DNA from 2 places in the Kutzneria viridogrisea DSM 43870 genome. Region 2 is predicted to be linked to the other one. Evidence: riboswitches for the same ligand, from Rfam matches in the RefSeq annotation. Region 2 holds a riboswitch; the other holds the start of a gene.
What was found. Region 2 has a riboswitch for glycine ahead of gcvP (aminomethyl-transferring glycine dehydrogenase). Riboswitches for the same ligand answer to the same signal wherever they lie in the genome.

Region 1 (5,028 bases), 4.9 Mb from region 2:
GGTCGAAGGGCACCGCGTTGCGGTTCACGGTGATGCCGATCTCGTGCAGCCGGTCCTCGGCCTGCTGCCCGTCCAGCTCGGACTTGCGCAGGTCGAGCAGCACCAGGTGGACCTGGGTGCCGCCGGTGAGCACGGTGGCGCCAGCCGCGGCCACGTCGTCACCGAGCAGGCGCTCGGCGAGGATGCGCGCACCGGTCAGGGTGCGCAGCTGGCGCTCGCGGAACGCCTCGCTGGCGGCGACCTTGAAGGCCACGGCCTTGGCGGCGATCACGTGCTCCAGCGGGCCGCCCTGCTGGCCGGGGAACACCGCCGAGTTGATCTTCTTGGCCAGCTCCTGGCGGCACAGGATGACACCGCCGCGCGGACCGCCCAGGGTCTTGTGCGTGGTCGTGGTGACGATGTCGGCGTGCGGCACCGGGTTCGGGTGCAGCCCGGCGGCCACCAGCCCGGCGAAGTGGGCCATGTCCACCATCAGGTAGGCGCCCACCTCGTCGGCGATGCGCCGGAACGCCGCGAAGTCCAGCTGGCGCGGGTACGCCGACCAGCCCGCCACGATCATCTTCGGCTTGTGCTCGCGGGCCAGCCGCTCCACCTCGGCCATGTCGACCTGGTAGTCGGACTCCCGCACGTGGTAGGCGACCACGTTGTACAGCTTGCCGGAGAAGTTGATCCGCATGCCGTGCGTCAGGTGCCCGCCGTGCGCCAGGTCCAGGCCCAGGATGGTGTCCCCGGGGTTGAGCAGCGCGAACATGGCGGCGGCGTTGGCCTGCGCCCCGGAGTGTGGCTGCACGTTGGCGTGCTCGGCGCCGAACAGCGCCTTCACCCGGTCGATCGCCAGCTGCTCGATGACGTCCACGTGCTCGCAGCCGCCGTAGTACCGGCGCCCCGGGTAGCCCTCGGCGTACTTGTTGGTCAGCACCGAGCCCTGCGCCTGGAGCACCGCCAGCGGGGCGAAGTTCTCCGAGGCGATCATCTCCAGGGTGCCGCGCTGGCGGCCCAGTTCGGCGTCGATGGCCGAGGCGACCTCGGGGTCGAGCTCGCCAAGCGGGGTGGTCAGCTCGGGCGGGGTCATTCCGCGGCCTCCTCGATCAGCGCGGCGTACTCGTCGGAGCTGAGCAGGCCGTCCTGGCTCTCCTCGGCGCGCACTGTGAACAGCCAGCCGTCGCCGAACGGGTCGGTGTTGACCACGGCGGGGTCGTCGGCGACCTTGTCGTTGACGGCCACGACCTCACCGGTGACCGGGGCGAACAGGTCGCTGACGGACTTGGTGGACTCCAGCTCCCCGCAGGGCTCGCCCGCGGTGACGGCGGAGCCGACCTCGGGCAGCTGCACGTACACGATGTCGCCGAGCGACTCGGCGGCGAACGCGGTGATGCCGACCTTGGTGAGCCCGTCGGTGACCGACACCCACTCGTGCTCGGCGGTGTACTCCAGGTGTTCGGGAACGGCGGTCATCAGTTGTGCACCCTTTCAGGCGGATCGGCGGTAGAACGGCAGCGCCACGACCTCGACGGGGGACATGGTGCCCCTGATGTCGACGGCCAGCGCGGATCCCGGTTCGGCGCGTTCGGTGTCGACGTAGGCCATGGCCACGGCGTGTCCCAGGGTCGGCGACGGGGCGCCACTGGTGACCACACCCAGCTCGGCACCGGACTCGGGATCGACAACACGGTAGCCGTGCCTTGGCGCCCGGCGACCCGGTGCCACCAGGCCGACCAGGCTCCGGCTCGGCGTGGACTTGGCGGCCACCTCCAGCGCGGCCCTGCCCACGAAGTCACCCGGCTTGTCCAGCTTCACCACCCGGCCAAGACCCGCGTCGTACGGGGTCAGCTCGGCGGTCAGCTCGTTGCCGTACAGCGGCATGCCCGCCTCCAGCCGCAGGCTGTCCCGGCAGGACAGGCCGCAGGGCACGACCCGGCCCGTCTCGTGCAGCGCCGTCCACACCGCCTGCGCCGAGTCCGGGGCCACGAACAGTTCGAAGCCGTCCTCGCCGGTGTAGCCGGTGCGCGCGAGCAGCACGTCCACGCCCGCGACGGTGGTCGGGTACGAGGCGTAGTAGCGCACGGTGGACAGGTCGGTGGGGGTCAGCGCGGCCAGGATCCCGGCGGAGTCCGGGCCCTGCACGGCCAGCAGGGCGTAGCCGGTGGACTCGTCGCGGACCTCGGTGTCGAACCCGGCACCGCGGGTGATCAGCGCCTCGGCGACGACGGTGGCGTTGCCCGCGTTCGCGACGACCAGGTACTCGTGCTCACCGGTGCGGTAGACGATCAGGTCGTCCAGGATGCCGCCGTTCTCGGCGCAGATCATCGTGTAGCGGGCCTTGCCCACGGCGATCGCCGAGGCGTGGCCGACCAGGGCGTAGTCCAGGGCGGCACCGGCCTGCGGGCCGCTGAGCACGATCTCGCCCATGTGCGTGAGGTCGAACAGACCCGCGCTGCCGCGGACCGCGTTGTGCTCGGCGAGGTCGCCCTCGTAGCGCAGCGGCATCTGCCAGCCTGCGAAGTCGGTGAACTTCGCGCCGAGCTTCTCGTGCACGTCGTGCAGCGGTGTGCGCCTGGTCACGGCGTCCGCGGAACTCATGGAGACCCCTCGCTGTCGGAGTGAGCCTCCCCCTCTGTCATGGGCCTGAGAGTTTCGCCGCGCGAGCGGCTTTCACCTTCGGCGAGGTGCGAGCACCTGCTTTTCAGAGTCGCCTGGTCCGAGCGGTGTGGGTGCCTGAGAGATTCCGGGGAGGGATTGCTCCTTCGGCGCCTGCCCGGCTTCGGCAGGACTCTCCCGCACGGCGTCAACGGCGCGAGCGTGAAGTTGTCGGTCTTGCGGGGGGCAACGGTATGTGGCCGCGCCCCGCAGCGTCAACCACGGCGAAGCCCCTGGTTCCAGGCGCCCCTCCGCGCCTGGAACCAGGGGCTTCGACCGATCTCTAGATCACACCCGCGCGCATCGCATAGGCCACGGCGTGCGGCCGGTTGCGCAGGCCCAGCCTGCTCATCACGGCGTACACCACGTTCTTCACGGTCCGTTCCGAGTACGACAGCTTGGTGGCGATCTGGGCGGTGTCCCAGCCCTCGGCCATCAGCCGCAGCACGTCGATCTCCCTGGGTGCCAGCCCCGAGGCGGTCAGGCCGTTGGGGCGCAGCACCTCCTTGTGCAGCCGCTCCACCTGTGACAGCAGCGAGCCGAGCAGCGTCGGCGGCATGTCGCCCATGCCACGCTTGGCCGCCAGCACCGCGTGCACCAGTCGGTCGCCACTGGCGGCGGCCTTGGGCAGCACCCCGACCACACCGCACTCCACAGCGGTGAGCAGGTCGGCGTCGTTGAAGCGGTCGGTCACCAGCACGATCTTGACTGAACCCTGGTCAGCGGTCCTGCGCAGCAGACTCATCACATCGGCGTTCACGGTGTCCACGCACACCACGAGCACGTGTGCCTCGGACAACCGGCTCGCCGGGACGACCTGCACCTCGCTACGGGCACGCAGGTAGCTGATGGCCCCAGCCAGCGTGATCGGATCGCCCGCATGCACGGCCACCCACACTCTGTCCATCTGCTTCCTCCTCGACGGTGATCCCCCGGGTACACAGCGTGCAACCGCTCTCTTCAGAGGATCTTCACGCCGCCTCCACGCCATGTAGACCGGCGCTGACCTGCGTGTTCGCTCCACGTTGCGCCGCATCGGCCCGGCGCAAGGGGTAATCGGGCACAGAGTTTGCCCGTCCGTCGAAACCTTCAGCTTCCCGCCAGCCAGAGACCTGTTGACCAGCAATTGGCTGTCGTACCCTTGCACAATTGCATTTGCCTCGGGGAGGAGGATCGCCAGGTGCTCGTCGCGGATGCCGTGATCGTGTCCGATGCCCCGCCCCAGGTCGATTCCACGCCGCTGCGCACCGCGCTGGCCGCACTCGCCGGGCAACTGCCCGACGACCTGCTCTGCACCGCACGCCGCTGGCTCGCCGAGGGCCGCACCACCGAGGTGGCCAGGTCCGTGGCCTTCGCCGCCGTCCACCAGCGGGTACCGCTGACCGAGACCAACCAGGACGCACTGGTCCGCGCCCTGCTGTCGGCGGGCGAGGACCCCGTTGCCCTGCGCGGGCTCGCCCCCGCCGACCACCCGCCCGCACTGCCCTACACCTTCGGGCTGGGCGGCTGGTCCGCCGAGGACACGGTGGACGACGCCGCCGTGGCCGCGGTGAGCGGCGAGCCCGGCGCGGAGGGCCTGTGGCGGGCGTGGCGCGCACCGATCGACGGCGCCCCGTGGCCCGAGCCCAAGCGGGTCTACCTGGTGCAGGCCGCCGAGGAGACCGACCTGGTGGCGCTGACCGCACGCGCGCAGCGGGCCATCTGCGCGGCCGGCGAACCGCACCCGCAGGTGGAGATCTACTGCTACGGGGAACAGCTCCCCGCCTATCAGTACACCGTCCGGCGCAACGGTGAGCTGCTCTGGGTGCGCCCTGCCTGAACTGGGCCAGGTTTTTGCCCAGTCATCCCCGCTTGGCTATCCCGTGGTGACCAGCGACACTGTTCACTGGGGGTACGTCCCCGGTGACCCGTATGGCGGGCCGCCGGGCTGGGAGGACGCTGGATGGCCGAGGGCCTGGGCACGGTTTCAGGTGTGGGAGTGGGGATCAGGGTCGCGCTGCTGGGACCCGTTCGTGGCTGGGCCGCGGAGCGCGAGCTGGAGCTGGGCGCACCGATGCAGCGCGCGCTGTTCGGTCTGCTGGCGGTCAACGCCAACCGGATGGTGCCGCGCTCGGAGCTGATCTTCTCGCTGTGGGGTGAGCAGGCTCCGGCCAGTGCCGAGGGCAGCGTGCACACCTACGTGGCTGGTCTGCGCAGAACGCTGGAGCCCAACCGGACCCAGCGCGCGCCGTCCACGGTGCTGATCAGCACCGGGGCGGGCTACCTGCTGCGGATGAACGAGGAGCTGCTCGACGTCACGGCCTTCGCGGCGCACCGCGAGCGGGCGAGGTCGCTGCGGGCCGAGGGCAGGCAGACCGAGGCGGTCGCCGAGCTGGACCGGGCCGTGGCCCT
Region 2 (5,028 bases):
TGGCCACGTCGTCCACGGTGACGCCGGTGGCCTTGGTGATCGGCCGCAGGTCGAGGATGCACTCGTGGGCGACGAAGCCGCCCTCGCCCACGTAGAGCACCGGGAAGTGCTCGTCCAGCCTGCGGGCGATGTAGTTGGCCGCGGCGACCGCGGTCAGCGTGGCCCGGCGCAGGCCCTCGGCGCCCATCATGCGCACGTAGGCCCAGGAGATCGGCAGGATCGAGGCGCTGCCCCAGGGCGCACCGCTGATCGGGCCGACACCGGTGGCCGGGCCCGCGGTGGGCTGCAGCGGGTGGTTGGGCAGGAACGGCGCAAGGTGCGCGCGCACGCCGATCGGGCCGACGCCGGGGCCGCCGCCGCCGTGCGGGATGCAGAAGGTCTTGTGCAGGTTCAGGTGTGAGACGTCCGAGCCGAACTTGCCGTACTGGGCAAGGCCGATCAGCGCGTTGAGGTTCGCACCGTCCACGTACACCTGGCCGCCCGCGTCGTGCACCAGCCCGCATACCTCGCGCACGGTGTCCTCGTACACCCCGTGCGTGGACGGGTAGGTGATCATGATCGCGGCCAGGTCGTCCCGGTGGGCGTCCACAGTGGACCGCAGGTGCTCCAGGTCGATGTTGCCCTTGTCGTCGCAGCGGACCACGATCACGCGCATGCCCGCCATGACGGCCGAGGCCGCGTTGGTGCCGTGCGCGCTGGCCGGGATCAGGCAGACGTCGCGCTCACCGTGGCCCTGCGAGCGGTGGTAGGCGCGGATCGCCAGCAGACCGGCGAACTCGCCCTGGCTGCCCGCGTTGGGCTGGATGCTCACCGCGTCGTAGCCGGTGATCTCGGCCAGCCAGTGCTCCAGGTCGGTGACGATGCTGAGCAGGCCCTCGGCGTCGGCGGCCGGGGCGAACGGGTGCAGCTGGGAGATCTCCGGCCAGGTGATGGACTCCATCTCCGTGGTGGCGTTGAGCTTCATGGTGCAGGAGCCCAGCGGGATCATGCTGCGGTCCAGCGCCACGTCCTTGTCCGACAGCGAGCGCAGGTAGCGCAGCAGCGCGGTCTCGGAGCGGTGCTGGTGGAACACCGGGTGGGTCAGGTACTCCGAGGTGCGGCGCAGCGCGACCGGCACGGCGTCGGCGGTGTCGTTGTCCAGGGCGTCCACGTCGGGCACCGTGACGCCGAACGCCTGCCACACCAGCGCGAGGTGCGCGCGGGTGGTCAGCTCGTCACAGGCCACGCCCACGTGGTCGGCATCCACCAGGCGCAGGTTCACGCCCAGCTCGCGGGCCCTGGCCACGACCTGCTCGGCGCCACCGGGCACCTCGGCCAGCACGGTGTCGAAGAACTCGCCGTGCACCACGGTCACGCCGCCCTCGGACAGCCCGGCCGCCAGCACGGTGGCCATGCGGTGCGCGCGCTCGGCGATGCCGCGCAGCCCCTCCGGCCCGTGGTAGACCGCGTACATGGAGGCGATCACCGCGAGCAGCACCTGGGCGGTACAGATGTTGCTGGTGGCCTTCTCCCGGCGGATGTGCTGCTCGCGGGTCTGCAACGCGAGCCGGTAGGCGCGGTTGCCGTCGGCGTCCTCGCTCACCCCCACCAGGCGGCCCGGCAGCTGGCGCTCGAAGCCCTGGCGCACCGCCATGTACCCGGCGTGCGGGCCGCCGAAGCCCATCGGCACGCCGAAGCGCTGGCTGGTGCCGACCACCACGTCGGCGCCGATCTCACCGGGGGCGCGCAGCAGGGTCAGCGCGAGCAGGTCGGCGGCGACCACCGCGGCGGCACCGGCCTGGTGCACCTCGGCGATCAGCGCCTCCTGGTCGCGGACCACGCCGCTGGCGCCGGGGTAGGACAGCAGCACGCCGAAGAAGTCCCCGCCCAGGCCCAGGCCCTCGATGCCCTGGGACAGGTCGGCCACGACCACCTCGATGCCCAGCGGCTCGGCCCTGGTCTCGATCACCGCGATGGTCTGCGGCAGGGTGTCGGCGTCGACCACGAAGCGGCTGGACTTGGACCGGCCCGCGCGGCGCACCAGGGTCATCGCCTCGGCCGCCGCGGTGGACTCGTCGAGCATGGAGGCGTTGGCCACCGGCAGCCCGGTCAGGTCGGCGACCATCGTCTGGAAGTTGAGCAGCGCCTCGAGCCTGCCCTGGGAGATCTCCGGCTGGTACGGGGTGTAGGCGGTGTACCAGGCCGGGCTCTCCAGCACGTTGCGCAGGATGACCCCGGGCGTGACCGTGCCGTAGTAGCCCAGGCCGATCATCTGCACCAGCGGGTTGTTGCGGTCGGCCAGCGCGCGCAGCTCGGCCAGCGCCTCGGTCTCGGTGGCCGGCGCGGGCAGGTTCAGGGCCACGTCGCCGCCGCGGATGCCCGCGGGCACCGCGCGCTGGGCCAGTTCCTCCAGCGAGCCGACGCCGATCACGTCGAGGATCTTGGCCAGCTCTGCGGGGCGCGGTCCCACGTGTCGGTCGGCGAAGGGGGTGCCGTGCTCCAGCGCTGCGAGCGGGATGCGGTCCATCGTCATTCAGGGCCTCCGGGTACAGGGCACAGGCCGCACACGGGTGTGTGCTGCCGTTGCCCTCCCCCTCTGTCCCCGCCCGGCTACGGGCGCCTGAGAGCTTCACCCGCGAGCGGGCTTGCACCGTCGGCGGGGCCGGCACGAGGCCGACCCGCTTTCCAGAGGCGTCTCACCCGTGCGGTCCTGGCCGCCTGAGAGGTTCCGGGGAGGGGTTGCTCCTTCGGCGCCGAACCGGCTGGCTACCGGCCCGAACTCTCCCGCACGGGGTTTACGACTTGCGGGGCAAGCCTACCCCGCGAGTGTTACGACTAGCGAACACCGTGAGTCAGCCGGTGCGGCGGGCGCGCCTGCGGTGCGAGAGCTCGTCCTGGGACAGCGGCTCCAGCTCCTCGACGACCCCGTCGGCCCGTTCGGCCTGGAACTCGTGGATCGTGCCGCTGATCTCGCGCATGGCCCCGCTGACCGCGATGCCGAACACGCCCTGCCCGCCCTGGAGCAGGTCCACGACCTCTTCCGGGGACGTGCACTCGTACACGGTCGTACCATCGCTGAACAGCGTGATCCTGGCCAGGTCGCGCACTCCCCTGCGGCGCAGGTGGTCCACGGCGACCCGGATGTTCTGCAGGGAGACCCCGGTGTCCAGCAGCCGCTTGACCACCTTGAGCACCAACAGGTCCTTGAAGGAGTACAGCCGCTGGCTGCCCGAGCCGTGCGCGCTGCGCACGGTGGGCGCGACCAGGCCGGTGCGCGCCCAGTAGTCCAGCTGCCGGTAGGTGATACCGGCGATCTGGCAGGCCGCGGGGCCGCGGTAGCCGACCATCTCGTCGGGCAGCGAGGCGTCCGGGAACAGGGCACCCTGCTCGCCGGCTGCGGCCCTGCTGGGCCCCTCATTGTCGAGGCTCTGCTCGACCACGACTGCCTCCCCTCGCCCGGTCTGACGACCGGCGACGACACGGGACGCACTGGTGGCTGACCACGACGCGCGCCCGACTCCTCCCTGACGGTAAGTCGGGCCATGGGACGGGTCAACGCGACGCGCGGGAGGCCAAACCCTCAATGTCGACTTGATGGTGACGCTCCGCAGTGGAGCTTCCCCGAATCGATGAAGCGATCTACGGAGAGTGAGGAAAGAGTTTTCCCTGTCAACCAGTACCGGGAAAACTCTTTCCTCAAGATCACCGAGACGAGATCGACACGTGCCGGAAGCGCACCGAGAGGTTCGGGAAGCCGTCCCCGGGATTGTTCTGGTCGTCCTCACCGGCCGCGGCGATCTTGCGCAGCACGTCCATGCCCGCGGTGACCCGGCCGAACGGGGTGTAGGCCGGGGACAGCTTGGTGTCCTGCCAGACGAAGAAGAACTGGCTGCCGTTGGTGTTCGGGCCCGCGTTGGCCATGGCCACCGTGCCCGCCGGGTAGGTCGCCCCGGTCAGGTTCTCGTCGGGGAAGGAGTAGCCGGGGCCGCCGCTGCCGGTGCCGGTCGGGTCACCGCACTGCAACACGTAGATCCGCTGGGTGGTCAGCCGGTGGCAGTGCGTGCGGTCGAAGTAGGCGTGCTCGGCGAGGAAGCGGAAGGAGAAGGTCGTGCACGGGGCCTTGTCGGTGAGGGCCTGGAAGGCGATCTCGCCCTGGCTGGTGTGCAGTCTGGCCGTGTACGGCTTGGCGGCCTTGGCGGCGTCGAACACCGGGATGCCCTTGAACCGGTCGGCGGGCACCGCCTTGGTGTAGGTGCAGGCCGTGTCGGCGGCCGCGGCCGTGGCCGCCTGCCCCGACTGGACCGTGGCGGGTGCGGCGCTGGCGGACACGACTCCGGTCACGCTCAGTGCGATGGCGAGCGTGGCGATGGCGAGGACCCGGCTCCTGCGCATGGGTTGCTGACCTCTCGCTAGACGATGGCGGTCGGCCAGCCTAACCAGCACACCCCACCCCGACAGCCCCCAAAAGTCGGGAGCCCACCCACCCCGCCAGGAGCGCCAGCCTCGGGGGCCCCGCCGCGATCCGGAGGATCGCCAAGAGCGCAGCGGGCACCGTCTCCGCGCCGGTCTCTGGACCGCCCCGAGTCAGGCCGACCGCGTCTGTCCAGCAGTCAAAAGAGACCAGTCACGAGCGAGGGCACCACACTCCGCCAGCCCCGGGGGCCGCGTCTTCGCACCGGTCTCTGGACCTAAGCGGAGACGCCGCGATCCGGAGGATCGCCAAGAGCGCAGCGGGTCACGTATCGGCGCCGCGGAAGTCCTCTGGGGAGATCGAGTCCAGGAACTCCCGGAACTTCTCGACCTCGTCCTCCTGCTCGTCCGGGATGATCAGCCCGGCCTCGGCGAGCACGGCCTCCTCGGCGTGCACCGGCACGCCCACGCGCAGTGCCAGCGCCACCGAGTCGCTGGGGCGCGCGGAGACGCGGATGTCGCCCTCGAAGACCAACTCGGCGAAGTAGGTGCCTTCCTGCAGGTCGGTGATGCGGACCTGCTGCAACTGCCTGCCCAGTGCGCCGATCACGTCCTTGAGCAGGTCGTGGGTGAGCGGTC

Region 1: another riboswitch for glycine. It lies ahead of gcvT (glycine cleavage system aminomethyltransferase GcvT); the one in region 2 lies ahead of gcvP (aminomethyl-transferring glycine dehydrogenase).

Annotation. Positions count from the first base shown of each region.
Region 1 covers NZ_CP007155.1:9,110,362-9,115,389, reverse strand. Annotated here, with positions in the region: gene glyA (serine hydroxymethyltransferase) at 1-1,072, opposite strand, end outside; gene gcvH (glycine cleavage system protein GcvH) at 1,069-1,455, opposite strand; gene gcvT (glycine cleavage system aminomethyltransferase GcvT) at 1,471-2,580, opposite strand; glycine riboswitch at 2,605-2,693, opposite strand; glycine riboswitch at 2,694-2,788, opposite strand; gene KALB_RS39880 (helix-turn-helix transcriptional regulator) at 2,921-3,544, opposite strand; gene KALB_RS39875 (hypothetical protein) at 3,818-4,456, shown strand; gene KALB_RS39870 (AfsR/SARP family transcriptional regulator) at 4,616-5,028, shown strand, end outside.
Region 2 covers NZ_CP007155.1:4,086,770-4,091,797, reverse strand. Annotated here, with positions in the region: gene gcvP (aminomethyl-transferring glycine dehydrogenase) at 1-2,506, opposite strand, end outside; glycine riboswitch at 2,675-2,776, opposite strand; gene KALB_RS18245 (MerR family transcriptional regulator) at 2,832-3,419, opposite strand; gene KALB_RS18240 (peptidylprolyl isomerase) at 3,682-4,371, opposite strand; gene KALB_RS18235 (bifunctional nuclease family protein) at 4,715-5,028, opposite strand, start outside.